3 regions of the Teichococcus cervicalis genome follow, and region 3 is predicted to be linked to each of the others. Evidence: predicted binding sites of a transcription regulator. Region 3 holds the regulator's gene; each other region holds the start of a gene.
What was found. Region 3 encodes LexA, which represses DNA repair genes until DNA is damaged. Its sites were predicted from a motif close to TGTTCTANNTANGTTC; they were not measured.
Positions count from the first base shown of each region.

Region 1: a site for LexA is predicted at 6,231-6,246, ahead of parC (DNA topoisomerase IV subunit A). Genes of this name have one in related genera too.
Region 2: a site for LexA is predicted at 4,203-4,218, ahead of QE401_RS02750 (ImuA family protein). Genes of this name have one in related genera too.

Region 1 is NZ_JAUTAJ010000004.1:649,771-659,306, reverse strand. Features, by position in the region: gene QE401_RS06965 (LLM class flavin-dependent oxidoreductase) at 1-126, shown strand, start outside; gene lepB (signal peptidase I) at 269-1,018, shown strand; gene rnc (ribonuclease III) at 1,032-1,736, shown strand; gene era (GTPase Era) at 1,746-2,705, shown strand; gene recO (DNA repair protein RecO) at 2,790-3,548, shown strand; gene QE401_RS06940 (mismatch-specific DNA-glycosylase) at 3,535-4,086, shown strand; gene QE401_RS06935 (DUF1003 domain-containing protein) at 4,083-4,640, shown strand; gene QE401_RS06930 (Nramp family divalent metal transporter) at 4,675-6,093, opposite strand; gene parC (DNA topoisomerase IV subunit A) at 6,369-8,606, shown strand; partial or broken gene QE401_RS23075 (GNAT family N-acetyltransferase) at 8,738-9,115, opposite strand; partial or broken gene QE401_RS23070 (glutathione peroxidase) at 9,223-9,536, opposite strand, start outside.
Region 2 is NZ_JAUTAJ010000002.1:433,193-442,728, forward strand. Features, by position in the region: gene QE401_RS02725 (hypothetical protein) at 1-46, opposite strand, end outside; gene QE401_RS02730 (thermonuclease family protein) at 535-993, shown strand; gene QE401_RS02735 (hypothetical protein) at 1,006-1,353, opposite strand; gene QE401_RS02740 (hypothetical protein) at 1,334-1,603, opposite strand; gene QE401_RS02745 (hypothetical protein) at 2,162-4,066, opposite strand; gene QE401_RS02750 (ImuA family protein) at 4,406-5,164, shown strand; partial or broken gene QE401_RS23060 (Y-family DNA polymerase) at 5,224-6,120, shown strand; gene QE401_RS02755 (hypothetical protein) at 6,371-6,691, shown strand; gene QE401_RS02760 (error-prone DNA polymerase) at 6,695-9,536, shown strand, end outside.
Region 3 is NZ_JAUTAJ010000004.1:1,128,295-1,137,830, reverse strand. Features, by position in the region: gene QE401_RS09165 (M20 aminoacylase family protein) at 1-378, opposite strand, end outside; gene gltX (glutamate--tRNA ligase) at 727-2,124, opposite strand; gene QE401_RS09155 (ComEC/Rec2 family competence protein) at 2,204-4,519, shown strand; gene lexA (transcriptional repressor LexA) at 4,476-5,243, opposite strand; gene QE401_RS09145 (molybdopterin molybdotransferase MoeA) at 5,380-6,585, opposite strand; gene moaC (cyclic pyranopterin monophosphate synthase MoaC) at 6,585-7,016, opposite strand; gene trpC (indole-3-glycerol phosphate synthase TrpC) at 7,100-7,909, opposite strand; gene trpD (anthranilate phosphoribosyltransferase) at 7,973-9,013, opposite strand; gene QE401_RS09125 (peptidylprolyl isomerase) at 9,362-9,536, opposite strand, start outside.

The DNA of each region.
Region 1 (9,536 bases), 480 kb from region 3:
GCCGGCCGGCTCGGCGTGCAGGAGCTGGCGGTGCTGACGCCGGTGCACGAGCCGGAAGCGCGCCGGCAATCGGTGACGCTGCTGGCCGCGGCCTTCGGCCTCGACGGCCAGCGCGACGCGGCGTGACGCGCGCTCCGTCCCCCCGCCGGCGCGGGGCCGCCCTGCCCGTGCTTTCCTTGACATCCAGGGCCGCGCCGGGCTCTACCCCACCACCGGGTCGCGGCGACTGGCGCGGCGAACCGCAGCGGAGCCACGCGCAAAACTCCCGATGAGCAAGAAATCCGGCGGCTGGGCCGAAAGCATCAAGACCATCCTGTATGCCGGGCTGATCGCCGTCGGCGTGCGCACCGTGGCCTTCGAGCCCTTCAACATCCCCTCCGGCAGCATGATCCCGACGCTGCTGGTGGGCGATTACCTGTTCGTGTCGAAATACGCCTATGGCTATTCGCGGCACTCCATGCCCTTCAGCCCGAACCTGTTCGACGGGCGGATCTTCGGCTCGCTGCCGGCGCGCGGCGATGTCGCCGTGTTCAAGTATCCGCGCGACAACAGCACCGACTACATCAAGCGCATCATCGGCCTGCCCGGCGACCGCGTGCAGATGCGCGCCGGCCGGCTGTTCCTGAACGGCCAGGAGGTGCAGCGCGAGAGCCTCGGCCTCTACACGGTCGAGGGCGACGGGCCGCGCATGACGGTGCGCCGCTATCGCGAGACGCTGCCCGCCAGCACCGGGAACCAGGTGGTGCGGCACGAGATCCTGGAGGCCTCGGATGACGGCCCCTATGACAACACCCAGGAATTCGTCGTGCCCCAGGGCCATGTCTTCGCCATGGGCGACAATCGCGACAACAGCCTCGACAGCCGCGAGATGAACGCGGTGGGCTTCGTGCCGGTGGAGAACCTGGTCGGCCGCGCCGAATTCCTGTTCTTCAGCAAGGATGACAGCTCGCCCTGGTGGGCGGTGTGGGACTGGCCCTTCTCGATCCGCTGGGGCCGCCTGTTCTCGGCGGTGCGGTGAGGGGTTTCGGGGCATGAGCAAACCCGGTCCCGCCGCGCCAGCCGGGGCTGGCTTCCTGTCCCGCCTCGGCCATCACTTCGGCAACCCCGCCCTGCTGGAGCAGGCGCTGACGCATCGCTCCGCCGCCAACCCCCGGCGCGACATGCTCGATTCCAACGAGCGGCTGGAATTCCTGGGCGACCGCGTGCTGGCGCTGGTGATGGCCGAATGGCTGTCCGAGCGCTTCCCCTCCGAGCGCGAGGGGGCGCTGGGCAAGCGGCTCTCCGTCCTCGTCGCCGCCGAGACCCTGGCCAAGGTGGGCGAGGCGATCGGCCTGCCGGCCATGCTGCGCGTCCCCCCGGCCGAGGGCCGCACCGGCCTGCGCAGCCGCGCCACCGTCATCGCCGACGCGACCGAGGCGCTGATCGGCGCGCTCTATCTCGATGCCGGGCTCGAGGTGCCGCGCCGCTTCATCCGCCGCGAATGGGCGGAGTTCGTCGCCGCCGACCCGACGCCGCCCATGTCCGCCAAGAGCCGGCTGCAGGAGCACACGCTGGGCCGCGCCGAGGGGCTGCCGGAATACCGGCAGGTCTCGGTCACCGGCCCGTCGCACCAGCCCGTCTTCGTCGTCGCCGTGCGCGCCGGCGGGCGCGAGGCCGAGGGCCAGGGCGAATCCAAACGCGCCGCCGAGCAGGCGGCCGCCGAGGCCTGGCTGGCCGGGCTCGGCGACACCAAGTGAACTGATGAGATGAGTGACGAGACCCCTCCCCCCCCTGGCCAGCCCGCGCCGACCCCGGAACAGGACGCGTCCCTGGGCCCGACCCGCTGCGGCCTGGTGGCCGTGGTGGGCGCGCCCAATGCCGGCAAATCCACCCTGGTGAACCGGCTGGCCGGCGCCAAGGTCAGCATCGTCTCGCCCAAGCCGCAGACCACCCGCTTCCGCATCCGCGCCGTGGTGATGCAGGAGCGGACGCAGATCGTGCTGACCGACACGCCGGGCATCTTCTCGCCCCGCCGGCGGCTGGACCGCGCCATGGTCGCCGCCGCCTGGGAGGGCGCGCAGGATGCCGATCTCGCCCTGCTGATCGTTGATTCCCGCGCCGGCATGACCGAGGCGGTGGAATCCATCATCTCGGTGCTGAAGCGCTCGCGCGTGCCGATCTGGCTGGTGCTGAACAAGTCGGACCTGATCGACACCAAGAAGCTGCTGCCGCTGACCGCCAGCCTGAACGAGCAATTGTCCTTCGAGGAGACCTTCATGATCTCCGCCGAGAAGGGCGACGGGCTGGAGCGCATGATGACGGCGCTGGGCAAGCGCCTGCCGGAAGGCCCCTGGCTGTTCCCGGAGGATGAGCTTTCCGACCTGCCGGACCGCATGCTGGCGGCCGAGATCGTGCGCGAGCAGATCCTGCGCCAGACCCACCAGGAGGTGCCGCACCACACCACGGTGGAGACCGAGCAGTGGCAGGAGCGGCGCGACGGCTCGGTGCGCATCGACTGCACCATCTATGTCGGCCGCGCCACGCAGAAGGCGATCCTGATCGGCGATGGCGGCGCCAAGGTGCGCGCCATCGGCCAGCGCGCCCGCATGGAGCTGGAGAATCTGCTGGAGCGCCGCGTCCACCTGTTCCTGAACGTCAAGGAACGCCAGGGCTGGGATGAGGAGCGCGCCCGGCTGCGCGCCATCGGCCTGGATGATGCCGGCTGAGGTTTCCCCCCTGATGGCGGGTGCAGGGGACCCTGTCCCCTGCCGGGGGAGTTTGAGGGGGCAGAGCCCCCTCAATCCCGGCTGATGGAATGGCAGGCCCCCGCCATCGTGCTGGAGGCCCGCCCGCATGGCGAGGGCGCGGCGGTGGTCTCCGTCCTCACCGAGGAACACGGCCGGCATGCCGGGCTGGTGCATGGCGGCGCCTCCCGCGCGCAATCCGGGCTGTGGCAGCCGGGCAATCTGGTCGAGGTGCGCTGGCGCGGCAGGCTGGCCGAGCAGCTCGGCAGCCTTTCCGGCGAGATGGTGCACCCGACCGCCGCCCTGGCGCTGGATGAGCCGCTGACCCTGGCGCTGCTGCAATCGGCCTGCGCGCTGGCCGCCGACGCGCTGCCGGAGCGCGAGGCGCAGCCGCGCCTGTTCTCCGGCCTGCTGGCGCTGATGGCGCAGCTCGGCCGCGGCGCCCCGGCCCTGCTCGCCGACTATGTCCGCTGGGAGGCGCTGCTGCTGGAGGGCCTCGGCTATGGCCTCGATCTTTCCGTCTGCGCCGTCACCGGCGCGACCGAGGAGCTGACCCATGTCTCGCCGCGCAGCGGCCGCGCCGTCTCGGCGGAGGCCGCGGCACCCTATCGGGACCGGCTGCTGCCGCTGCCGCTGTTCCTGCTGGGCGGCCAGGATGAGCGCGACGCGGCGGAATGGCTGAAGGGGCTGCGCCTGACGGGTCATTTCCTGGAGCGCGATGCCTTCGGCGCCCGCAACCGCCCCTTGCCGCCGGCGCGGGAACGGCTGGTGTCGCGCATCGCCACGCTGCTGCCGGCGGAACCGAGGCCCGATGCTGCCCCCTGACCCGACCCATATCCTGCCCGACCTGCTGGAGCCCGGGCTGCGGCTGGTCTTCTGCGGCTCCGCCCCCAGCAAGCGGGCGGCCGCGGTCGGCGCCTATTACGCGCATCCGGGCAACAAGTTCTGGCGCATCCTGGCCAGCGCCGGGCTGACCGAGCGGCAATTGCAGCCCAGCGAGTTCCGCACGCTGCTGCGCTACCGGATCGGCCTTACCGACATGGCCAAGCACAGCTTCGGCAATGATTCCGAACTGCCGCCGGGCGCCTATGATCCGGTGGGGTTCGAGGCGCGGATCCGCGCGGTCCGGCCGAGGGCGGTCGCCTTCACCGCAAAGGCGCCGGCGGCGGCCTTCCTCCGGACCCGCACCGCCAGCCTGTCCTACGGGCCGCATCCCGGCCCGCCGGGCTTCCCGGAGATCTGGATCCTGCCCTCGACCTCCGGCCTGGCGACCAGCTTCTGGGATGAGCGGCCCTGGCACGCCCTGGGTGCCTGGTTCCGCGCCGAGCCCCCGCCGCCGCAGCCCCTCGAAGGCCCCGCATGAGCGATCAGCCCACCCCCGATTTCCGCGAGCTGGCGATCCGCTGGTTCGGCCAGGATTCCGACCTCTCGGAAGCCGAGCACCGCGCGCTCTGCCGGGCGCTGGAGCGCAAGCCGCTCAGCCAGGACACCAACGAGGCCTTCGCCGAGAAGCTGAGCTTCGGCGACCGCATCGCCGACCGGGTGGCGAGCTTCGGCGGCTCTTGGAGCTTCATCCTGCTCTGCATCGCGCTGCTGCTGTTGTGGACGGGCGCCAATGCCTGGCTGCTGAGCCGGCCCTTCGACCCCTACCCCTTCGTCTTCCTGAACCTGCTGCTGTCGATGATCGCGGCGCTGCAGGCGCCGATCATCATGATGAGCCAGAACCGCCAGGCGGCGAAGGACCGGCTGGTGGCGGCGCATGATTACGAGGTCAACCTGAAGGCCGAGATCGAGATCATGGCGCTGCATGAGAAGCTGGACCGGCTGCGCGCCGAGCAGATGGGCGCGCTGCTGGCCCAGCAGCAGAAGCAGATCGAGCTGCTGACCAGCCTGCTGGAGCAGGCAAGGCGCGGCTGAGGGCGCCGCGAGCGCGGCCCGCCCCCGCCCGGCCTCAGACCAGCTTGAACGCCGCCAGCCCGGTGTAGATCCCGAGCAGCACGATGGCGATGCTGCTGACCACCAGCAGCGCGTTGAACAGCCCGCCGCCATAGAGGCGCGGATCGGTCTCGGTCCGGCGCAGGTGCCAGACGGCGACCACCACGGCCAGCAGGAAGATGCCGGTGGCGACGCCGCCGATCTGCACCATCACCACCGGCGAGCGGACGAAGAGATAGGCCAGCCCCCAGACCAGCGGCAGGCCGATGGTGAAGAGGCGGATCCAGCGCAGCCGCGCCGCGGTGTCGTGCCAGTCCAGCACCTTCAGCTCGGCCAGCAGGTTGACATACATGCGCGACCAGCTCGGCACCGCGGCCCAGAGGGTGGAGCCCAGCACCACCACCGCGCCCACCAGGAACAGCAGCCCGGCCCATTCGCCCAGCGTGTCGGTGTACATGCGCGACAGCGCCGTGATCATCTCATTGCCCTGCGGCACCACGCCCTGCGGGTGCAGCACGGCGGCGCCCATGATGAAGAAGGCGATGGTGCCGAAGGTGTAGATCACCCAGGACAGGAAGGCGTCCTTGTACATAACGCGGATCCAGCCGCGGGCGCGGCGCTGCCAGGCCTCGCTGCCGTCATTCGGGCCGACATGGCGGGCATAGCCCTTCTCGATGCACCAGTAGGTGTAGAAGGTTAGCTCATCGGCGCCGACGCCGGTGATGCCGAACATGGCGATGGCGGCGCCGATGGCGCCCGCCGGGATCGCCAGCGACAACCCGCTGCCGATATCCTGCATCGAATAGGCGTAAGGGGTGAAGGGCAGGCCGAGAGCGATGCCGATGGTGATGAAGGAGAACACCACCACCAGGATGCCGGCGCCGCGCTCGATGCGGCTGTATTTGTTGCTGTAGAGCAGCGCGATCGAGCCGAAGGTGACGATCGCCGTCCAGATGGTGAGCGAGGTGCCGCCGAGCGGCGCGCCGCCGATCGGCAGCAGGATGCTCATGGCCAGCGCCGTGCCGCCCACCACGCCGCCCATCTGCAGCACCTTGGACAGCGCCATCAGCGCCCAGAGCCAGTTGATCCAGCCCAGCCCGCCGAGGCGGGGGCCCACCTTGTTGTAGCCGGTCAGCGCCGGCTGGCCGGTGGAGATGCACCAGCGCGCCAGCTCCACCTGCACCGCGACCTTCACGAAGGTGCTGAAGATGACCATCCACAGCAGCGCGAAACCCACCGTGGCGCCGAGGGTGGTGGTGACGATCAGCTCGCCGGAACCCACGATGGAGGCGCTGAGGATCAGCCCCGGGCCGAGATGCCGCAGCGAGTGCCGCCAGCCTTCCGGCGGCTCCAGGATGCCGTCCTGCGTCAGGCGATAGGGATCCTCCGGCGCCGCCACCTCCCGGTGCGCGACGGCCTCAGTATAGGCGCTCATTCCTGTCCATACTCCCGGTTGCCGCTGGTTTTTGAGGTTTGCGGCGGTTGTCCGACGACTATGGCCAGAGCCCGCGGGGGGCGTCACCCCGCCCCGGGCCGGGCTGGCGGTCTCGTGATGCGGTTGCGGCGCGGGTTTGTTCGCTTTATGTTCACGACATCGGCGCCATCCGGGGCCGGCGCGGCGGTCGCGGCCTTATCCTTCCCCTGGCGCCGCGGCCCGCGCTGCGCTAGCCCGCCCCTGATCCGCGCCAAGCGACTGCCTGGAGGTCCGCCATGCCCGACGATCTGACGACGCTGCCCGAAGGCGGGGAAGTGAGGCCGACGCATCTGGCCGACGCCCTGTCCGAGCGCTACCTGGCCTATGCCATGTCCACCATCACGGCGCGCTCCCTGCCGGATGTGCGGGACGGGCTGAAGCCGGTGCATCGCCGGCTGCTCTGGGCCATGCACCAGCTGCGGCTGGACCCGGCGGCGGGCTTCAAGAAATGCGCCCGCATCGTGGGCGACGTGATGGGCAAGTATCACCCGCATGGCGACGCGGCGATCTACGACGCCATGGTGCGGCTCGCCCAGGAATTCGCCGCGCGCTACCCGCTGGTCGAGGGCCAGGGCAATTTCGGCAATATCGACGGCGATAACGCCGCGGCCATGCGCTACACCGAGGCGCGGCTGACCGAGATCGCCAAGGCGATGCTGGAAGGCATCGAGGAGAACGCGGTCGATTTCCGCGCCACCTATGATGGCGAGGAGCAGGAGCCGATCGTGCTGCCCGCCGCCTTCCCCAACCTGCTGGCCAATGGCGCGGCCGGCATCGCGGTGGGCATGGCGACCTCGATCCCGCCGCACAATGCGGGCGAGCTGTGTGCCGCCGCTTTGGCGCTGATCGACAACCCCAAGGCCGAGCTGGACGCGTTGCTGGCAGTGATGCCGGGGCCGGATTTCCCGACCGGCGGCGTGCTGGTGGAGAGCCCCGAGGCGATCCGCGAGGCCTATGCCACCGGCCGCGGCGGCTTCCGCATCCGCGCCCGCTGGGCCGAGGAGAAGCTGAAGAACGGCACCTGGCAGATCATCGTCACCGAGATCCCCTACCAGGTCGCCAAATCTCGCCTGATCGAGCAGATCGCGCAGCTGATGGAGGAGAAGAAGCTCCCCCTGCTGGCCGATGTGCGCGACGAGAGCACCGATGTGGTGCGCATCGTGCTGGAGCCGAAGAGCCGCACGGTGGAGCCCGCCGTGCTGATGGAGACGCTGTTCCGCGCCACCGCGCTGGAGGCCCGCTTCCCGCTCAACATGAACGTGCTGGACGCGACACGCACCCCGCGCGTCATGGGGCTGCGCGAGGTGCTGCGCGCCTGGCTGGACCACCGGCATGAGGTGCTGGTCCGCCGCAGCGAGCATCGCCTGGCCGCCATCGCAAGGCGCCTCGAGATCCTCGAGGGTTACCTCATCGTCTATCTCAACCTCGATGAGGTGATCCGCATCATCCGCGAGGAGGACCACCCGAAGCCGGCGCTGATGGCGCGCTTCGATCTGACCGAGACGCAGGCGGAAGCCATCCTCAACATGCGGCTGCGCAGCCTGCGCAAGCTGGAGGAGATGGAGATCCGCAAGGAGCACAAGAAGCTCAGCGCGGAACAGAAATCCCTGCAGGCGCTGCTCGGCAGCGAGGGCAAGCGCTGGAAGCGCATCGCCGAGGAGATCGCCGCCACCCGCGCCCGTTTCGGCGAGGAGACCGAGATCGGCCGCCGCCGCAGCACGCTGGATGCCGCCCCCGCCGCCGTGGTGATCGATGAGCGCGCCTTCGTCGAGCGCGAGATGATCACCGTCATCCTCTCCGAGAAGGGCTGGATCCGCGCGGTGAAGGGCCACCTGCCGCCGGAGACCGAGCACAAGTTCAAGGAAGGCGACCGGCTGCGCGCCGCGCTGCATGCCGAGACCACCGACCGCATCTGCCTCTTCGCCACCAATGGCAAATGCTTCACGCTGAAGGCCGACACCATTCCGCGCGGCCGTGGCGATGGCCAGCCGGTGCGGCTGATGGTCGACCTGACCAATGAGGATGAGGTGGTCAGCCTGTTCGTCTGGCGGGCGGAGAAGAAGTTCCTCGTCGCGGCCAGCGACGGGCGCGGCTTCGTCGTGAAGTCCGAGGATCTGACGGCGGAGAAGCGCACCGGCAAGCAGGTGCTGCTGGTGGACAGCCCGGTGGAGGCCGCGCGGCTGATCCCGGCCGAGGGCGACACCGTCGCCATCATCGGCGAGAACCGCAAGCTGCTGGTCTTCCCGCTGGAGCAGGTGCCCGAGATGGTGCGCGGCCGCGGCGTGACGCTGCAGGGCTACAAGGATGGCGGCATGGCCGATGTGAAGGTGTTCAGCGCGCGCGAGGGCCTGACCTGGAAGATCGGCGACCGGGTGCGGCTGGAGACGGACCTGACCACCTGGCGCGGCAACCGCGCCGGCGCGGGCAAGCAGCCGCCGAACGGGTTCCCGCGGGCGAACAGGTTCGGGGAGTAGAAGTCCCCGTTCTTTTTTAGGAAAAAAGAACCAAAAAACTTTTATCCGTTGGCGTCCCGCCTCAGGCCATAGGCGGGACGCCAAATTGAAAGAAGTCTTTTTGCTTCTTTTTCTTCAGAAAAAGAAGATTCTTAAATGATCTTCTTCATATACCGGGCGTCCTCCCCATAGCTCGCCAGCTTCTCCGCCAGCGCTGGCGCCTCCACCACCGCGAAGCCGTGCCGCTGCCAGAAGGGCACCGAGCCATGCACGGCGACCAGCGCCATTTCCGGCAGGCCCCGGGCGGCCTGGTCCAGCAGCGGCATCAGCCGCGCCGCCGCGCCCAGGCCGCGCGCCTCCGGCCGCAGCGCCACATCGTGGATGTAGTAGCAGCCGGGCTGCCCGGGCAGCGCGCCGAGCGGCTCGTTCAGCGGCGGCGGGCGCATGGCGTGCCAGGGGTGGGTGAGCGCATAGCCCAGCGCCCTGCCCTCCCCTTCCAGCAGCCAGGCGCCGGCGGGGAACAGGCGCTGGCGCTCGGCCAGCACGGCGGCGTCCTCGGGGAAGTCGGCATGCACGCGGTCGGCGATGGCCATCACCGCCGGAAGGTCTTCCGGCGTCATCGGGCGCCACTCGGCCCTCATGCCAGGGATGCCTCCAGCGCCCGGCGGAACTCGGCGCTGTCGGGCACCACGCGGCTCGGGAACCAGTGGGCCAGGGCGGCCGTCGCGGCCGACCAGGTACTTGAAGAAGTTCCAGCGCGGCTCGCTGCCCTGCGTCGCGGCCCAGGCGAAGAAGGGATGCGCCTGTGGCCCCTTCACATGGGCCGGCATGGCCAGCGGGAAGGCCACGCCGAAGGTCGCCTCGCAGAAATCCTTGATGCTGGTGCTGTCCGACTGCTCCTGGTTGAAGTCGTTGGACGGCACGCCCAGCACCAGCAGCCCGCGCGGCCCG
Region 2 (9,536 bases), on a different contig from region 3:
CAAGGGCGCCCCGGAACCACTGGTTGTCGATCAGCGGTTGCGACACAGCCCTAGCGCCTTCATGGCCCGCCGGATCAGTCCAGGGCGTCGGTTCGGGTCGTTGCCGCCCCCGCCCCCTTCCCGGCTGACGTGGATCTTAACCTTGATACGGGGAAACCTGAGACGCGGCCCCGTTCCCGCCACTGCGGTGGTCATCGGTTGAAATCTCCGAAGGGTTGCCTTACGTCTTCAAGGCGGTGGAGAGGGCCGTTGGCCCGACCCTCTCCCCTTCGGCTACCTTAGAACTGGATGTCCACCGTGATGGTGAATTTCAGTCCCAGGAAGCGGAAGGTCCGCTTGAAGTAGATGTGCACTCTGTATCACCTCCTTTCCTCCGGCCTCGTCCGCCGGTGAGGAATAGATACTACGTCACGTAGGATGGCGCAAGCGGTTTTCGGATCGCTTGCGCTTTTTTTGCGCCAGATTGCAGGCGTTTATGGGTTGAACCTGATGCTGGGTCTTAGGAATGGGGCGGCTGTATGTGCGGTGGCCGTCATGGTGTCGCTGCTGGTCGCTCAAACGGCTTTGGCGACCGATCTGCGCGGCCAGGTGGTCGGCGTCCATGACGGCGACACCCTCACGCTGCTGACCTCCGAGCGCGAGCAAGTGCGCATCCGCCTGGCAGAGATCGACGCGCCGGAGACACGCCAGCCTTGGGGCACCAGGGCGCGGCAGGCTCTGGCCGCCATAGCATTCCAAAAGCCTGCTACCGTGGTGGTGGTGGATACAGACCGCTACGGCCGCACGGTAGGAACGGTCTGGGTGGAGGGGCGCAACGTCAATGCTGAGATGGTGCGCGCCGGCCATGCCTGGGTGTACCGCCAGTACCTCCGGGACCGCTCCTTGCTGGCCGTGGAGGATGAGGCCCGCCGGGCGCGCCGCGGTCTGTGGCGCTTGCCAGAAGCCGAAAGGGTTCCGCCATGGGTGTGGCGGAGGGAGCGGCGGGACCACTGAGTCCCGCCCCTGTCAGAGCTTCAGGCCCCTCCACCACTCCACCCGCTCCGTCCCGCCACCACCACCGCCTCGGCCACTCTGCAGGTGCGGCGGCGCTAAGACCGTCTCCCACACCTTGCCGCCGACGCGATCACAGAAGGCGATGATGTTGGCGTGCTCGTTGCAGTAGCCGCACCGGAGGCGCCTCAAGCCGCCCACGGTCTTGGGCCAATCGGGCTTCTCCAGCGCTTCCTCCACCGGCATCACGAGGGTGGGATGCATCGTCGCGCACCGGGCATACAGCACCCAGCCGCGCCACATCTCCAACGGCTCCTCCATGAGGCGGGCGCGGCGGCGGGCATCACTGAGGTTGTGGGCCATGGCCGCCCCGGGGCCGGACAGAGGTGAAGCCGGCATCCGATGGCGGCAGGCGCATCACCACATAGCCGCTGCGGTTGAGCATCCTCAGGACGCGATCCGCGACAATCCGGGTCGCAAAGTCATGAAGCTTGCGCGCTGGCTTGCCGCGCTCATCAAAGCCCAGCGCATAGGCCAGGCTCTCCGTGACCTCCTGCGCTGCGGCCAGGGACAGGTCTTTGGGCTCGTGGCCCCGCAGGTCTTGCTCGTCCATATCGCTCGCACTCCGTTGCCCCCGAAGCACCCTGGGGCACTGGATAGCGCGAGAACGTTAAGGGAACAAGTTGCCGGGGCGGTTTCCAGGCTGTTCCCGTGCGGTTCCGATATTTTCCACGTAGGTATTTGAATTTGTTTGATTAACGCATGCTCGGCATAGAAGTGGAAGCCGTTCAGGTACATGTCGAGCGCGCCGGGCGGCGCCTGGGATTGCAGCAGCGCGGCCCCGCCCTGCAGCGCCTGGCTGCGCGGCGTGGTGGGCTCGCCGGGCGGCGGGGGCGGATGGGCCGGCTCGGCCGCCAGGGCCTGGTGCGCCCGGCCGCAGGCGCAGAAGGCGAGGCCGGCGGCCAGGCCCGAGGCCAGCCGCCCCAGCAGGCGGCGCGGCAAGGCGGAGGCGGAGGCGGAGGCGGAGGCGGAGGCGGAGGGCGAGGCGGTCATCGGGGCATCCCTGCAAGGCGGCAGGAAGGCCAACCGCGCGGCGCGCCGCGGGTTCGCGGGCCCGCCGCCACGGGGGGCGGCGGGCCGTCAGGCGGGACGGATCAGGCGGGGCGGCGGCTCAGTTCTTGTCGCCCTCGCCGCCGCCCCCTTCCGCGTCCTGCGGCGAGGGGCGCACCAGCACCAGGCTGACCGTGCCGCCACGGCCGATCTGGCTCACCCGCAGATAGGAGGGGCGCGGCGTCGGGGCGATGGCGAGGCGGGAGGCGAGCCCCTCGGCATCGTCATTCTCGGCCAGCACCGTGCCGTTCTCGTCGAGCCATTCCAGCACGCTGTCGCTTTCGGCGCCGAGATTGTAGGTCATCGCCAGCAGCGGGCGGCCGTCATTCGGCAGGGCGTAGACGGCGGCCTGGCGGTCCAGCAGCTCCAGCGACACCGCCTCGCCCAGCACCAGGGCCGGGCGGCGGGCGGCGGCGGCGATGTCGCGCGCCGGCTCGCCCTGGGCGGGGACGGCACCACCCGCGCTGCCGCCCGCGCTGCCACCGGTACGCCCGCCGCCCGCATTGCCGCCGCTGCCCTGCACCACCAGGTCGAAGCGGCCGCCACCCGGGTTCAGCAGGGTGATGCGCAGGAAGGCGGGGCGCTGCCGGGCGCGGCGGGTGTTGATGCGCGAGGCGAAGCCCTGCCCGCCATCATCATCCTCGGCCAGGACACGGCCATTCTCGTCGAGCAGCGCCAGCACCGTGTCGGTGTCGCCCTGCAGCTCGCGCGTCTCGATGGTGTACTGGCCGTCCTGCGGCAGGGCGAAATAGGCGGTCTGCCGCGGATCCAGCTCCAGCGTCTGCCGCCCCGGCTGCAGCGGCGGGCGCTGGCGCGCGGTGCGCAGATTGGTCGGGAAGGGCGGCGGCGGGCGCGGCGTCTCGCGCAGCAGCAGCAGGTCGAAATGGCCCGGCATGCGCTCATAGGTGCTGACGCGCAGCACCAGCCGCCCATCCGGCGGATCGTAGAGCGGCAGCTCGGAGGCGAGGCTGTTGCCGACATCGTCATTCTCGGCGATGACGGTGCCGTTCTCGTCCAGGAGGGCGAGGATGGTGTCGGTGTTGTTGCGCAGGTTGCGGGTGACCGCGACCAGCCCGGCGCGATCACTGGGCAGGGCAAAATAGGCGCTCTGGTTGCGCCGCAGCCGCAGGCTGCGCGACATGCCGGGCTCCAGCGCCGGGCGGCTCGCCGCATCCTCCAGCGTGGTGGCGAAATCGGCCGGCGGCGGCGGGTCGGTCTTGACCAGCAGCAGCTCGAAATTGCCGCCGGTGTCGCCGAGCGTGCTGGCGCGCAGCAGGGCGACGCGCTGCTCCGGCGCGATCTCCAGCCGCGAGGAGAGATCCTGCCCGCCGCCATCATCATCCTCGACCAGCACGCGGCCGCGCGGGTCGAGGGCGGCCAGCACCGTGTCGGTGCCGCGGTCGAGATTGCGGGTGATCACCGTGTAGCTGCGCCCCGCCTCCTCGGCGACGCGGAAGAAGGCCGACTGGCCGCGCCAGAGCTGCACGCAGAGCGGCCGGTCCGGATAGAGCGGCGGCAGCACCTCGGCCTCGTCGCGGCTGACCGGCAGGCGCTCCGGCATCTCGGAGGTGCATTCATACATGCCACGGGTGCGCGGCCGCTCGGCGCTGGGGCCGCCCGACTTGCCCGGGCCGTTCTCCGGCCGGGCCTGCGGGCCGGGCGCGGGCGCGCCCTCGCGCCGGGTCTGCGGCGGGGTGGGCGGGACGGGGGCGGGCGGCGTGGGCGGGATGACGCGCGGCGCCGGCGGCTGCGGCGCCTGGGCGCGCGGCGCGGGCTGCGGCGTCGGTGGCGGAGTCTGGGGCGCGGTCTGGGGCGGCGTCTGGGCCTGGGGCGCCTGGCCTTGCGGCGCCTGGGCCAGGGCGGCGCCACCGGGCAGCGTCGCCAGCGTCATCAGGGCCAGGGCCAGAGCCTTGCGCCCGCCGAACCATGCCCGCTCCCGCGGGGCGCCGGCCACGAACTGCGCCATGCGCGCCATCCTCCTGCAAAAGCCAAGCTGCTAACTCGCGCCGCGCTGCGGCAGCAATCGGCCGCCGGATCACGTTCCAGGGCGTGGCGGGGCCGAGGCGGGAACCGGGCGGGAGGAAACCCCGGCGCGGGTGATTTGTTCTTGTTATGTTCGCTCATCCCGGCTTAGGCTTGACGCATGGCCCTCCCCCCGGATTCGCCCCCACCAGGCCCGTCCCGCCCGTCCCGGCGGCCCTCACCGCCGCCCGCCTCTCTCCTGCTCCCTCCCGCGCCCTCCCCTGCGGCCCTCCCCCGGCCGCTGCCCGCGCCCGGCGGCGCCGCGGAAGGGTGAGCGGGTGCCGTGCCGGCCTCCCCCGACCAGCTGGCGGCGCTGCGCCACCGCCTCGCCCGCATCGAGCGCGGCCTGGGCGAGGCCGCGCCGCCGCCGCTTCCCCTCGCCCCCGCCATCGACCGGCATCTGCCCGAGGGCGGGCTGGCGCGCGGCGCGCTGCATGAGGTGATGGCGGCCGATCCCGGCGCCGCGCTCGGCTTCTGCGCCCTGCTGCTGGGCCGCGCCGGCGGCACGGTGCTGTGGATCGCCCCCCGCTCGGACGCGCTCTGGCCGCCCGGGCTGCGACCGCTCGGCCTGCCGGTGGAGCGGCTGGTGCTGGCGCGCTACCGCCAGCCGCAGGAAGGGCTCTGGGCGCTGGAGGAGGCGCTGCGCAGCCCGGCGCTCGCCGGCGCGCTGCTGCAGATCCCCAGCCTGCCGATGCTGGCCGCCCGCCGGCTGCAGCTGGCGGCCGAGGCCGGCGGCGGCATCGGCCTGCTGCTGCGCGACGCCGCCGCGGCGGATCCCGACGGCCCCGCCCCCGGCGGCGCGGCCAATGCGCTGACCCGCTGGCACATCGCCTCGGAGCCCGGCGGCGAGGCCCCCGATGCCGCCCCGGTCTGGCGCCTGCGCCTGCTGCGCTGCCGCGGCGGCCGGCCCGGCGCCTGGCGGGTAGCGGCGGGGTCAGGGGGGCTGCGCGTCACCCCGGCCGCGCCCGACCTTCCGGCGCCCTTGCCACTGTCCTGGCCCGCCCCACCCCCCGCCGCCCGGGCCCTGGCGGCGCGGCCATGAGCCGCCGCTACCTCGCCCTCGCCCTGCCCTGCCTGCCGCTGGACCGGCTGCGGCGGCTGATGCCGGAGCTGGCCGGCCAGCCGCTGGGCTGCTGGGCCAGCCTGGGCAGCCAGCGCCTGCTGACCGCCGCCGAGGGGCCGGGGCTGCAGGCCGGCCAGGCCCTGGCCGATGCCCAGGCGATCTGCCCCGGGGCGCTGCTGCTGCCCGCCGCGCCGGAGGAGGATGCGGCGCTGCTGCAGCGCCTGGCGCTGTGGTGCCTGCGCTTCACCCCGCTGGTGGCGCTGGATGGCGAGGACGGGCTGCTGCTGGACACCACCGGCGCCACGGCGCTGTTCGGCGGAGAGGCGCGCTATCTCGCCAGCGTCGCCGCCGCGCTGCGCCAGGCCGGCTTCCGCCTGAGCGCCGCCCTGGCCAGCCATGCCGGCACCGCCGCCGCCCTGGCGCGCGATGGCAGCGGGCGCGACCATCTGCTGCCGCCGGGGGCGGAGCGCGCGGCCCTGGCGCCGCTGCCGCTCGCCAGCCTGCGCCTGCCGCAGGAGGTGCTGCTGGGCCTGGCGCGGCTCGGCCTGCTGCGGGTGGGGGAGGTGCTGCGCCAGCCGCGCGGCCCGCTGCTGCGCCGCTTCGGCCCGGCGCTGCTGGACGCGCTGGACGACGCCACCGGCGAGCGGCCGCGCCCCTTCCGCTCGGTGCGGCCGCCGGCGCGCTTCCTGGCACTGCGTGGCTTCCTGGAGCCGATCCTGACCCGCCCGGCGATCGAGGCGGCGCTGGACGACCTTCTGAAGGAACTCTGCGCCGCGCTGCAGGCCGCCGGCCAGGGCGCCCGCCGGCTGGAGCTGCGGGCCGAGCGGGTGGACCGCACGCGGCAGGCCCTGCCGCTCGGCCTCGGCGCCGCATCGCGGGAGGAGGCGCATCTGCGCCGGCTCTTCGCGCCCTTGCTGGACCGGCTGCAGCCCGATCTCGGCTTCGAGCGCATGGCGCTGGAGGCGCTGCTGGTCGAGCCGCTGGGCGCCCGGCAATCCGGCCTCTCCGGCGTGCCGGAGGGCGCGCTGGCGGGGCTGCTGGACCGGCTGGGCCAGCGCCTGGCGCTGCAGCGCTTCCAGCCGCTGGACGGGCACTGGCCGGAATACGAGGCCGTGCCGCTGCCCGGCCTTCGAGGCCGCGCTGCCGCTGGAGGAGCCGGCCGCCTGGGGGCAGGAGGCCCGCCCGGTGCGGCTGCTGGCCGAGCCGCTGCCGGCCGCCCCCGCAGCCTCCCCGCCCCTGGCCTGGCCGCCGGAGCTGGCGCTGCCGGCCGCGCCCTGGCCGCCCGCCCCCCCGGCCGCGCTGCGCCTCGGCCGGCAAATCTTCCGGGTGATCTCCTGGGAAGGGCCGGAGCGGCTGGAGCCGGAATGGTGGGGCGAGGATGCCGCCCGCCCGGCGCGCGACTATTACCGCGTGCAGACGGCGGAGGGGCCGCGCCTCTGGCTCTGCCGGCTGGTCGAGCCCGGCGCCGGCCCGGCCCGCTGGTTCCTGCATGGCTATCTGGCCTGATCCATGTCCCCTGGGCATCCCGGCTTCGCCGAGCTCGGCGCGCGCTCCAATTTCTCGCTGCTCGACGGCGCCTCGCATCCCGAGGAGCTGGTGCTGACGGCAAAGGCCCAGGGCCATGCCGGGATCGGGCTGTGCGATGTGAACAGCCTGGCCGGGGCGGTGCGCGGCCATGTCGCGGCGCGCGAGGCCGGGCTGCCCTATGCGGTCGGCGCCCGGCTGGTGCTGGAGGATGGGCAGCACTGCCTGGCCTGGCCGGTGCACCGCGCCGGCTATGGCAGGCTGACGCGGCTGCTCTCGGCGGCGCGGATGCGCGGCGCCAAGGGCGAGGGCCGGCCGACGCGGCAGGAATTGCTGGAGCATGCGCAGGGCTGGTGCCTGGCGCTCATCGCCCCCGCCCGCCCCGACGCGGCTTTCGCCGCGCGCTTCGCGCAGGATGCGGCGGCGCTGCGCGGCGCGCTGGAGGGCCCGCTCCATTGCGCCACCGCCTGGCGCTTCGACGGGCGCGACGCGGCGCGGCTGGACCATCTGGAGGAGCTCGCCCGGCGCGCCGGCGGCGCGCTGCTGGCGGCGGGGGATGTGCGCTACCACCAGCCCTCCCGCCGCCGCCTGGCCGATCTGCTGACCGCCATCCGCCTCGGCCGCACGGTGGACCGGCTGGGCCGCGCCGCCGAACCCAATGCCGAGCGGCATCTGCGCCCGCTGCCCGAGATGCGGCAGCTTTTCGCCCGCCATCCGCAGGCGCTGGCGCACAGCCTGGATATCCTGCGGGCGACACGCGGCTTCTCGCTGGCCGAGCTGCGGCACGATTATCCGGACGAGATCCTGGAGCCCGGCCGCACCGCGCAGCAGACGCTGGAGGCGCGGGTCGCCGAGGCCGCCGCCACGCGCTGGCCGCAAGGCGTGCCGGAGGACATCGCGCGTCGCCTGGCGCATGAGCTGCGGCTGATCGCGCAGCTCGACTACGCGCCCTATTTCCTGACGGTGCATGAGATCGTCCGCTTTGCCCAACAGCAGAAAATCCTCTGCCAGGGGCGCGGCTCGGCGGCGAATTCCAGCGTCTGCTATGTGCTCGGCATCACCGCCATCGACCCGTCGCAGCATGATCTGCTGTTCGAGCGTTTCGTCTCCGCCAGCCGCGACGAGCCGCCCGACATCGATGTCGATTTCGAGCATGAGCGGCGCGAGGAGGTGATCCAGCACATCTACCAGCGCTATGGCCGCGAGCGCGCCGCGCTGGTGGCGACCGTCATCCGCTACCGCCCGCGCTCGGCCCTGCGCGAGGTGGGCAAGGCGCTCGGCCTGTCGGAGGATGTGACGGCGCGGCTGGCCAAGGCGAGCTGGGGCCCGGGGCGCGACCTCACCTTGGCCGAGATCGCCCGCGGCGAGGGTCTGGACCCGGCCGATCGCCGCCTCGGCCTGGCGCTGGAACTGGCCGAGGAGATCCAGGATTTCCCGCGCCATCTGGCGACGCATGTCGGCGGCTTCGTCATCGCGCATGGCAGGCTGACCGAGACGGCGGTGATCGGCCAGGCGGCGATGGAGGACCGCACCGTCCTTGAATGGGACAAGGATGATATCGACGCGCTCGGCCTGCTGAAGGTGGATGTGCTGGGGCTCGGCATGCTGTCCTGCCTGCGGCGCGGGCTCGACCTGCTGGCGCGGCACCATCGCCGCCCCATGGCGCTGCACGATATTCCGCAGCACTGCACGGAAACCTTCGCCATGCTGCGGCGGGCGGATTCCGTCGGTGTCTTCCAGGTGGAAAGCCGGGCGCAGATGAACATGCTGCCGCGGCTGAAACCGGAGAAATTCTACGACCTGGTGGTGCAGGTGGCGATCGTGCGGCCGGGCCCGATCCAGGGCGACATGGTGCATCCCTATCTGCGCCGGCGCGACGGGCTGGAAAAGGTGACCTACCCCTCGCCATCGCCCGCGCATGGCGACCCCGACGAACTGAAAAAAGTCCTGGGCCGCACTTTGGGCGTGCCGCTGTTCCAGGAGCAGGCGATGCGGCTCGCCATCGTCGCCGCCGGCTTCACCCCGGACGAGGCCGACCGGCTGCGCCGCGCCATGGCCACCTTCCGCGCCCCCGGCACCATTTCCCTCTACCGGGAGAAGCTGGTGAACGGCATGGTCCGGCGCGGCTACGAGGAGGAATTCGCAGCACGGGTCTTCGCCCAGATCGAGGGCTTCGGCAGCTATGGCTTCCCGGAAAGCCACGCCGCCTCCTTCGCGCTACTCGCCTATGCCTCGGCCTGGCTGAAGCGCTGGCACCCTTCGGTGTTCGCCGCCGCGCTGCTGAACTCCCAGCCCATGGGCTTCTACGGCCCCGCCCAGCTGGTGCGCGACGCGCGCGAGCATGGCGTCGAGATCCGCCCCATCGACGTCAATGCCAGCGCCTGGGATTGCGCCCTGGAACCCGCCCCCGCCAGCGCCGAGGGGCTGGCGCTGCGCCTCGGCTTCCGCCTCGCCGCCGGCCTTGGGAAAGAGGAGGGAATTCGCATCCTCGACGCCCGCGCCGCCGGCAATGGCGCGCCCTTCGCCTCGCCCGAGGAGGTGGCGCGCCGCGCCCGGCTCGGCCGCCGCGCCATGGAGGCGCTGGCCCGCGCCCGCGCCTTCGAGGCGATGGGCATCGACCGCCGCGCCGGCCTCTGGGCCGCGCAGGCGGTCGAGGATACGGCCCTGCCGCTGCTGCGCCTGGCCGGCGAGGCCGCCGCCGCCGGCGAGCCGCCCCTGTTGCGCGAACCGCCCCCCGATTTGCCCGCCGAGCGCGAGGGCCAGGCCATGGCGCAGGATTATGCCGCGACCGGGCTGACGCTGGGGCGCCACCCGCTGGCGATGCTGC
Region 3 (9,536 bases):
GAAATCGCGGTGCTGCGCGAGATACTTCGCGGCGCCCAGCAGCATGGTGGTGTGGCCATCATGCCCGCAGGCATGCATCAGCCCGGCATGGGTCGAGGCATAGGGCTTGCCGGTGGCCTCGGTGATCATCAGCGCGTCCATGTCGGCGCGCAGCCCGATGGCGCGCTGGCCGGGCAGGCTGCCCTTCAGCGTGCCGACAACGCCGTGGCGGCCGACGCCCTCGGTCACCTCGATGCCCCAGCCGCGCAGCTGGGCGGCGACCAGCGCCGCGGTCCGCTCCTCCTCCATGCCGATCTCGGGATGGGCGTGGATGTCCTGGCGGATCGTCGCCAGCTCCGGCTGCAGGCCGCGGAGCTGGGTCAGTAGAGACTCGTTCACTCTGTATTCTCCCGGTTGCCCGGCGCGCGGCGGGCAGGGGACCCGTCCGCGCCTTGCGCCGCGCACCATGATGCGCGGCCTCGGTGAAGGAAAGGCCTCCACACCGCAAACCAGCCCCCGCCTGCACGAAGGGCCGGGCCCAGGCGGAACGCCGCCGTGGCGCTCCCTCGCCCCGCCCAGGCCGGGCCCAGGCGAAACGCCAACGTGGCGTCCCTCCCGTCCCGGCCCTGGCCGGCAGCCGAAAGAAGTATTCGGAGGCGGCGCGAACTCGCCCCGCCTCGGCCGGGCCCAGGCGAAACGCCAATGTGGCGTCCCTCCCGTCCCGGCCCTGACCGGCAGCCGAAAGAATTATTCGGAGGCGGCGAGGATGCGGGAGACGGCCTCGGCGCGGCCGAGGGCGAAGAGCACGGCGTCGATCGGCGGCGACTGGGTCGAGCCGGTGAGGGCCGCGCGCAGCGGCTGGGCGACGGCGCCGAGCTTGATCTCCTTCACCTCGGCATAGTCGCGCAGCCATTTGTCAAGATCGGCGCGCTCCCAGGGCGCGTCGGTCAGGAAGATGGCCAGGTCCTTCAGGCGTTCCTTGGCCTCGGGCGTCAGCTGCGCCGCGGCCTTGGGCTCGAAGGCCAGGGGCAGGGTGGCGACGGCGAAGCCGGCCATGTCGGCGGCCTCGTTCAGGGTGCGGGCGCGCGGCATGATGTCGGGCATCAGCAGGCGGACACGCTCCGCCTCCTCGGTGCCGAAGCTGATGGAGGGGCGTTTGGCCATGATCTCCAGCACGCGGCGGGCCAGCACATCCGGGTCCATCTGGCGCAGATACTGGGCGTTCAGATGGGTGAGCTTGGCGTAGTCCATGCGGCTGGCGGCGCGGCCGACATCCTTGAGGTCGAAGAGCTCGATGGCGCGCTCGCGCGGGACGAATTCCTCGTCGCCATGGCCCCAGCCCAGCCGCAGCAGGTAGTTGCAGACGGCTTCGGGAAGAAAACCCTGGTCGCGGAATTCCAGCGCGCCGACGGCGCCGTGGCGCTTCGACAGCTTGGCGCCGTCGGCGCCATGGATCAGCGGGATATGCGCGAAATGCGGCCGCCGCCAGCCCATCGCGTCATAGACCATCACCTGGCGGAAGGTGTTGGTCAGGTGGTCATCGCCGCGGATGACATGGGTGATGGCCATGTCATGGTCATCCACCACCACGGCGTGCAGATAGGTCGGCGTGCCGTCGCTGCGCAGGATGATCATGTCGTCCAGCTCGGTGTTCTGCACGCGCACCTCGCCCTGGACGAGGTCGTGGATCACCGTCTCGCCCTCGCGCGGGGCCTTGATGCGGATCACCGGCTTGACGCCCTCCGGCGCCTCGGACGGGTCGCGGTCGCGCCAGCGGCCGTCATAGCGCGGCGGGCGGCCTTCCTTCATCGCCGTCTCGCGCATCTCGGCGAGCTCTTCCGGCGTGCAGTAGCAGCGATAGGCCTTGCCGGCGGCCAGCAGCTCATGCGCCACGGCGGCGTGGCGCGGCTCCTGCGCGGTCTGCATCACCGGCGGCTCGTCCGGCGTCAGCCCCAGCCATTCCAGGCTGTCGAGGATCTGCTGCACCGCCTCGGGCGTCGAGCGCTGGCGGTCGGTGTCCTCGATGCGCAGCAGATACTGGCCGCCATGGTGGCGGGCGAAGAGGAAGTTGAAGAGGGCGGTGCGCGCCCCCCCGATATGCAGATACCCGGTCGGGGAGGGGGCGAAACGGGTGCGTACGGTCATTGCTCGGCCAATTCCTTCGAGCCGGTGCTTCTACCACCACACACCCTCGCTGTAGAGTGCGCGTGTCGGTTGAGAAGCCATGCCCTCAGATCACGCCATCGCCGCGCCGCATGCCACCGCCGCCCCGCGGGCGCGGCCGCGGCGCGGCCTGGCCCTGGCGGGGCGGGGCGTTGCGGCGGGTGTGGCGGCGCGGCTGGAGGCGGAATGGGCCCGGCTGCCGCTGTGGTGGCCGGTGGCGCTCGGACTCGGGCTGCTGCTGTATTTCGCGCTGCCTGTGGAGCCATCCGCCGCCTGGCTGGGGCTGGCGCCGCCGCTGCTGGGCGCCGCCCTCTGGCTCGGCCGGCGCGGCCGGCCGCTGCCGGGGTGGTGGCTGGGGCTGCTGGGCTGCGCCGCCATGGGCTTCGGTTGGGGGGCGTGGCAGGCCGCGCTGCAGCCGCCGCCGCTCGACCTGCCCGCGCGCGCCGTGCTGGTGCGGGGCGAGGTCGCCTCGGTGGAGCAGCTGCCCGGTGCGCTGCGGGTGACGCTGCGCGGCGCCGTCTGGGCGGAGGGCGCGGCGCCGGCGCCGCGGCTGATCCGCCTGCGGCTGCGCGCCGGGGATCCGCTGCGCCCCTGGCCGGGCGAGGTGCTGCGGGTGCGCGCCCTGCTGCGCCCGCCGCCGGCGCCGGCCGCGCCCGGCGCCTGGGATTTCCAGCGCGACGCCTATTTCTCGGGCCTGGGCGGCTCCGGCTTCGCCATCGGTCCGGCCGAGCGGGTCTCGGCCCGGGCGAAGGGCGGCGACGGGCTGGCGGCGGGGCTGCGCGCGCGGCTGGAGCGGCGGGTGATGGACAGCCTCTCGGCCGCCGGTTTCCCGGGGGCCAACGGGGCGATCAGCGCCGCCATGTTCACCGGCAGCCAGGCCGCCATCCCGGCCGAGGCGATGCAGGCCATGCGCGATTCCGGCCTGGCGCATCTGCTCTCCGTCTCCGGCCTGCATGTCTCCATCGTCATGGGGCTGGGCTTCGCGGTGACGCGCTTCCTGCTGGCGCTGTGGCCGGCGCTCGCGCTTCGCCTCGACAGCAAGCGGGTGGCGGCGCCGGTCGGGCTGCTGCTGGGCTTGCTCTATGTGCTGCTGACCGGGCTGCAGGTGCCGATGCTGCGCAGCTTCGGCATGGCGGCGCTGGTGGTGCTGGGCGTGCTGCTGGGGCGGCGGGCGCTGTCGCTGCGGGCGCTGGCCCTGGCGGCGGCCATCGTCATGCTGATGGCGCCGCAGGCGCTGCTCGGCCCCTCCTTCCAGATGAGCTTCGCCGCCGTGCTGGTGCTGATCGCAGGCGCCGAGGCGGTGGCGCCGCGCCTGGCCGCCTGGCGCCGCGCCGCGGCGGCGCGCCATGCGCTGCTGCCCTGCCTGCTCTGGCCGCTGGGCCTGCTGCTGACCTCGCTGCTGGCCGGGCTGGCGACACTGCCCTACGGGCTGCACCATTTCGGCCGGCTGCAGCTCTATGGGCTGGCGGCCAATATGGTGGCGGTGCCGCTGACCTCCTTCCTGGTGATGCCGGCCGGGCTCGCCGCCATGCTGGCCTGGCCGCTGGGGCTGGAGGATTGGCCGCTGTGGATCATGGGCTGGGGGGTGGAGGGGGTGCTGTCCGTGGCGCGCGGCGTCGCCGCCTGGCCGGGGGCGGCGCTGCCGGCGCGGCCGATGCCGGGCTGGGGGCTGGGCCTGCTGAGCCTCGGCCTGGTCTGGCTCTGCCTGTGGCGGCAGCGCTGGCGGCTCTGGGGGGTGCCGCTGATCGCGCTCGGCCTGCTCAGCGGCCTGGCGGTGCGGCCGCCGGACATCCTGGTCTCCTCCGATGCGCGGCTGATCGCCATCCGCACCGGGGCCGGGGTGGCGCTGCAGCGCCAGCCGGGCGGCACCGCCTTCCTGCGCGATTCCTGGCTGCGCGGCTGGGGCGAGGAGACGGGCAGCAGCCTGCCGATCGACCAGCCCGGCCTGCCGGGCCTGTCCTGCGACGCCAGCGCCTGCCGCTTCCAGCCCGATCCGGCGGGGCCGGCGGTGCTGCTGCTGCGCGCGCCGCGCCCGGCGTCGCGCGGCCGGGGCAGGGGGCCCGAGGCGGCCCCGCCCGAGCTGCGCGCCGAGCCGGTCTGCGGCCGGGCGGCGCTGCTGCTCTCGGCCGAGCCGATCCGTGGCCGCTGTGCGGAAAGCCTGGTGCTGGACCGCTTCAGCGTCTGGCGCGACGGCGCCCATGCGGTCTGGCTGCGCCCGGGCGGGGTGGAGATCCTGTCCGACCGCGCCTGGCGCGGCGCGCGGCCCTGGGTGCCGCCGCGCCCGCTGCCGCGCAACCGCGCTGCCCAGGCCAGCGCGGCGGCGGAGCCAGCGCTCAGTATCGGCGCAGCAGACCCACCAGACGACCCTGCACCCTGACCCGGTCGGGGCCGAAGATGCGCGTCTCGTATTGCGGGTTGGCGGCCTCCAGCGCGATGGAATTGCCCTTGCGGCGCAGCCGCTTCAGCGTGACCTCGTTCTCATCCACCAGGGCCACCACGACCGAGCCGTTCTCGGCCGTGTCGTCGCGGCGGATGATGACGGTGTCGCCATCCAGGATGCCCATGCCGATCATCGAATCGCCGGCGACCTCCAGCGCGTAATGATCGCCCTGGCCGAGGAGGGCCATCGGCACCTCGACACTGGCGCCCTGGTCGCGCAGCGCCTCGATCGGCAGGCCGGCGGCGATGCGGCCATAGAGCGGCAGCTGCACCGCCCCGGCCTCCGCCGCCGCATGCGCGACGCCGGGCAGGTTCGGCGCGAAATTGCCGCGGATGACATTCGGGGCGAAGCCGGGCGGCGCGAAGCCCGGCGCGGCCTCGGGGCGCGGCGCCTCGGCGGGGGCGGCCGTCTCGGCGAGGGGGGTGGGGGCGGCGGACTGGGCCAGGCTCTCGGGCAGGCGGATCACCTCCAGCGCGCGGGCGCGATGGGCGCGGCGGCGCAGGAAGCCCCGCTCCTCCAGCGCGGTGATCAGCCGGTGGATGCCGGATTTCGAGCGCAGCTTCAGCGCGTCCTTCATCTCCTCGAAGGAGGGCGAGAAGCCGGTGTCCCGCAGGTGCCGGTCGATGAACGTCAGCAACTCATGTTGCTTGCGGGTCAGCATGGGGGGCGCTCCCTGGCGGCATGGGGCAGCCGCGAACAAAGCGGCAACCAGAGAGATGTTCTACGAAAGTTCTTTCGCGCCGGTCAACTGCGGAATGCCGTATTTTCCGCGACTTGTCCCTGATGCCTGCGACGCTTCAGATGCCCAGCTCCGACAGCAGGATGATCTCGACCGTTTCGCCCGCCGGCAAGGCGGGGGCGTGCGGGGCGCGGCGCAGCAGCGCCTCGGCCCCGGCCAGCACCCGCATCATCGAACTGTCCTGGCGCTGCGCCGCGGTGACCAGCAGCTGGCCTTCTTCGCTGCGGCTGACGAAGGCGCGCATGTAGTCCTCTCGCCCGTCATTCTGCGGCAGGTCGGCGGCGGTGACGGCGCGGCGGAAGGGCGGCGCCGTGTCCGGCAGCCCGCTCAGCCGGGCGATGGCCGGCCACAGGAACAGCACGGCGCAGGTCAGCGCCGAGACCGGATTGCCCGGCAGGCCGAGCAGCGGGGTCTCGCCCAGGCGGCCCCAGATCAGCGGCTTGCCCGGGCGCATGGCGATTTTCCAGAAATCCACCTCGAGCCCCTGCGGGGCCAGGGCCTTCTGCACCAGATCATGCTCGCCCACGCTGGCGCCGCCGGTGGTGACCAGCAGGTCGCAGCCGCGTGCGGCGCGGGCGGCGCCGGCGATGCTCTCCACGCGGTCCTCGGCGATCGGCAGCACCACGGGCTGGCCGCCAAAGGCGCGCACCAGCGCCGCCAGCGCATGCGCGTTGGAGGAGACGATGCCGCCCTGCGGCAGCGGCTCGCCCGGCAGCACGATCTCGTCGCCGGTGGCCAGGATGGCGATGCGCGGGGCGCGGTGCACCGCGAGCCAGGGATGGTTGGCCGCCGCCGCCAGCCCGATATCGCGCGCCGTCAGCCGGCGCCCGGGAGCGAGAAGAATATCGCCGGCGCGGAAATCCAGCCCCTCGGGGCGGATCCAGCGCCCGGCGCGCACGGTTTCCCGCACCGTCACCACGCCCTCGCCGGCGGTCGCATCCTCCTGCAGCAGGATGGCATCCGCCCCCTCGGGCAGCACGGCGCCGGTGAAGATGCGCACCGCCTCGCCAGGGCCGACCCGGCCAGCGAAGGGATGCCCGGCCGGGGCGCTGCCGGTCACCCGGAGTGTCGCGCCCTCCACCCCATCGCCGGCGCGCAGCGCATAGCCATCCATGGCGGAGACGGCGGCGGGGGGCTGGGTCAGCCGCGCCGCCACCGGGGCGGCCAGCACGCGGTTCCAGGCCTCGGGCAGCGACACCGTCTCGGCGCCGGTGGCGGAGAGGGCGGCGAGGATGCGCGCCCTGGCTTCCTCGACCGGCAGCATCAGGCGGCGTCCCAGACGCCGGATTTGCCACCCGATTTATGGGCCAGCCCGATCCCCTCGATGCGCATGCCCCGGTCGATCGCCTTGCACATGTCATAGACGGTGAGCGCCGCGACCGAGACGGCGGTCAGCGCCTCCATCTCCACCCCGGTGGGGCCGGTGGTCTTCACCCGCGCCTCGATGGCGATGGCATTCTCGCCCTCCGGCACCAGGTCGAGCTGCACGGAGGAGAGCGCCAGCGGGTGGCAGAGCGGGATCAGGTCGGACGTTTTCTTGGCGGCCATGATGCCGGCCAGCCGCGCCACGCCCAGCACATCGCCCTTGCCGATGCCGCCCGTACGGATCGCGGCCAGCGTCGCCGGCGCCATCTCCACCCGGCCGCGCGCGATGGCGAGCCGGGCGGTGGCCGGCTTGGCCGAGACATCGACCATCACGGCACGGCCCTCGGCATCGAAATGCGTCAGCCCGCCGGGGCCCAGGGGCTGCCCGGCGGGCTGCTCGCCGCTGTCGCCGCTCACCCGGCCTGCACCATGGCACGGGCGGCGCCGGTGACGTCGGGCTGGCGCAGCAGATGCTCGCCCACCAGGATGCAGCGGGCGCCGGCATCGGCCATGCGGCGCACATCCGCCGGGTTGCGCAGCCCGCTCTCGGCCACCGGGATGCGGTCGGCCGGGATCAGCGGCACCAGCTCCTCGGCGGTCGCCAGGTCGGTCTTCAGGCTGCGCAGATTGCGGTTGTTCACCCCGATCAGCCGCGTGTGCAGGCCGAGCGCGCGGTCCAGCTCGCGCCGGTCATGCACCTCGGCCAGCACCGACATGTCGAGGCTGCGGGCGATCTCCTCCAGCTCCCGCGCCTGGGCGTCGGACAGCGCCGCCAGGATCAGCAGGATGCAGTCGGCGCCCATGGCGCGCGCCTCGAACACCTGGAAGGGGTCGATCATGAAATCCTTGCGCAGCACCGGCAGGGCGCAGGCGCTGCGGGCGGTCACCAGATCGGCCGGGCTGCCCTGGAAATAGGGCGCGTCCGTCAGCACCGAGAGGCAGGCGGCGCCGGCGGCCTCATAGGCGCGGGCCAGCTCCGCCGGCTCGAACGGGTCGCGGATCAGCCCGCCCGAGGGCGAGGCCTTCTTGATCTCGGCGATCAGCCCGATCCGCCCCTCGGCCACCGCCGAGCAGAGCGCGCCGGTGAAGTCGCGCGGCTTGTCGAGGTCGCGGGCGCGCTTCTCCATCTCGGCCAGCGGAGTGAGGGCGGCGCGCTCGCGCACCTCCACCTCCTTCTCGGCCAGGATGCGCAGCAGGGTGTCCGGCAGGGTGTCAGCGTTCATCGGTCTTCTCGGCGCGGGGGCGCGGCAGGCGGAGCGGGGCGAGGCGGGAGGCGGGCCGGGCCATCAGCCCGGCGCGGCCCCGGCAGGAGGCGGGGTGGCGGGGGCGGTGGCACGGCGGAGCTTCTGCAGCACGCCGAAGGCCGCGCCCTCGTCGATCGAGCGTGTGGCGCGTGCGGCGGCCTCGCGCAGATCGGTCGTTTCGCCGGCGACGACAAGGGCCGCCGCCGCGTTCAGCACCACGCAGTCGCGATAGGCGCCATGCGCGCCCTGCAGCAGCGCCTCCAGCGCCGCCGCATTCTCGGCCGGGTCGCCGCCGCGCAGCGCCTCCAGCGGCGCCTCGGCCAGGCCGGCATCGGCCGGCGTCACGGTGAATTCGCGGATCACCCCGCCCTTCAGCTCGACCACCTGGCTGGGGCCGGAGAGTGTCAGCTCGTCCAGCCCGTCGCCATGCACCAGCCAGGCATGCTCGCTGCCGGTGCGGGCCAGGGTCTCGGCCATCGGGCGCAGCCATTGCGGGGCGAAGGCGCCGGTCATCTGCCGCTTCACCCGCGCCGGGCTGGTCAGCGGCCCCAGCAGGTTGAAGATGGTGCGGGTGCCGAGCTCGACGCGCGGCCCGGCGGCGTGGCGCAGCGCAGCGTGGTGGCGGGGGGCGGCCAGGAACACCATGCCGGCCTCGCGCAGCACCCGCTCCAGCTCGGCGAAGGGCAGCTCGATATTGATGCCGAGCGCGGTCAGCGCGTCCGAGGCGCCGGATTTCGACGACAGCGCGCGGTTGCCATGCTTGGCCACCGGCACGCCGCAGCCGGCGACCACGAAGGCCGCGGCGGTGGAGATGTTCAGCGTGCCGGCGCCGTCGCCGCCGGTGCCGACCAGGTCGATGGCGTTCTCCGGCGCCTCGATCGCGGTCATGCGGGCGCGCATGGCGCGCACCGCGCCGGTCATCTCCGGCACCGTCTCGCCGCGCACGCGCATCGCCATCAGCATGCCGGCGATCTGGGCGGGTGTCGCCTCGCCGCTCATGATCACGCCGAAGGCGTGCTCCGCCTCGCTCTCCGCCAGGCGCTCGCCGGCCGCCAGTCGGGCCAGCACGGGTTTCAGGGACATCAGGGCATCATCCGGGCAGGGTCGCACACGGCGCAGGAAAGGGGGCGCAGGAAGGCAGAGGTCCGGCGGGGTGCGGCGCCGCTCCGCCCCGCCCCTGGAAGCCGCCACGCCACCAGCGCCAGCTCGTCGCGCGGGCGGGGCGGCAGGGCAGGGGCGGGGCAGGGGGTGGGAGGCTCGGGATCATGCTGGCGCGATCCTTCGCCCGCGCCGTCCGCGCGGTCAAGCACGGGCTCGGGACCGCAGGACCAAATCGGCACCGGCGCGGCCGCGCCGCGTGGCGGCCGGGCATGAAAAAGGCCGCGCGGCCCTGCCGCGCGGCCCTGGTCCTGGCCCCGGAAGGGCGGGCGCTCAGTTCGCCGGGCGAAGCTGGCGCAGGGCCTCCTCATTGTAGCGGACCTCGGCGCCGCGCCGCAGCGCGTCCAGATACTGCGCCTCCAGATCGGCCAGCATCGCCTGCTCCACCGTGCCGCGCACGCGGCCCAGCGCCAGCGGGTCGGAGGCCGGGTCGAAGGGCACCACCTGC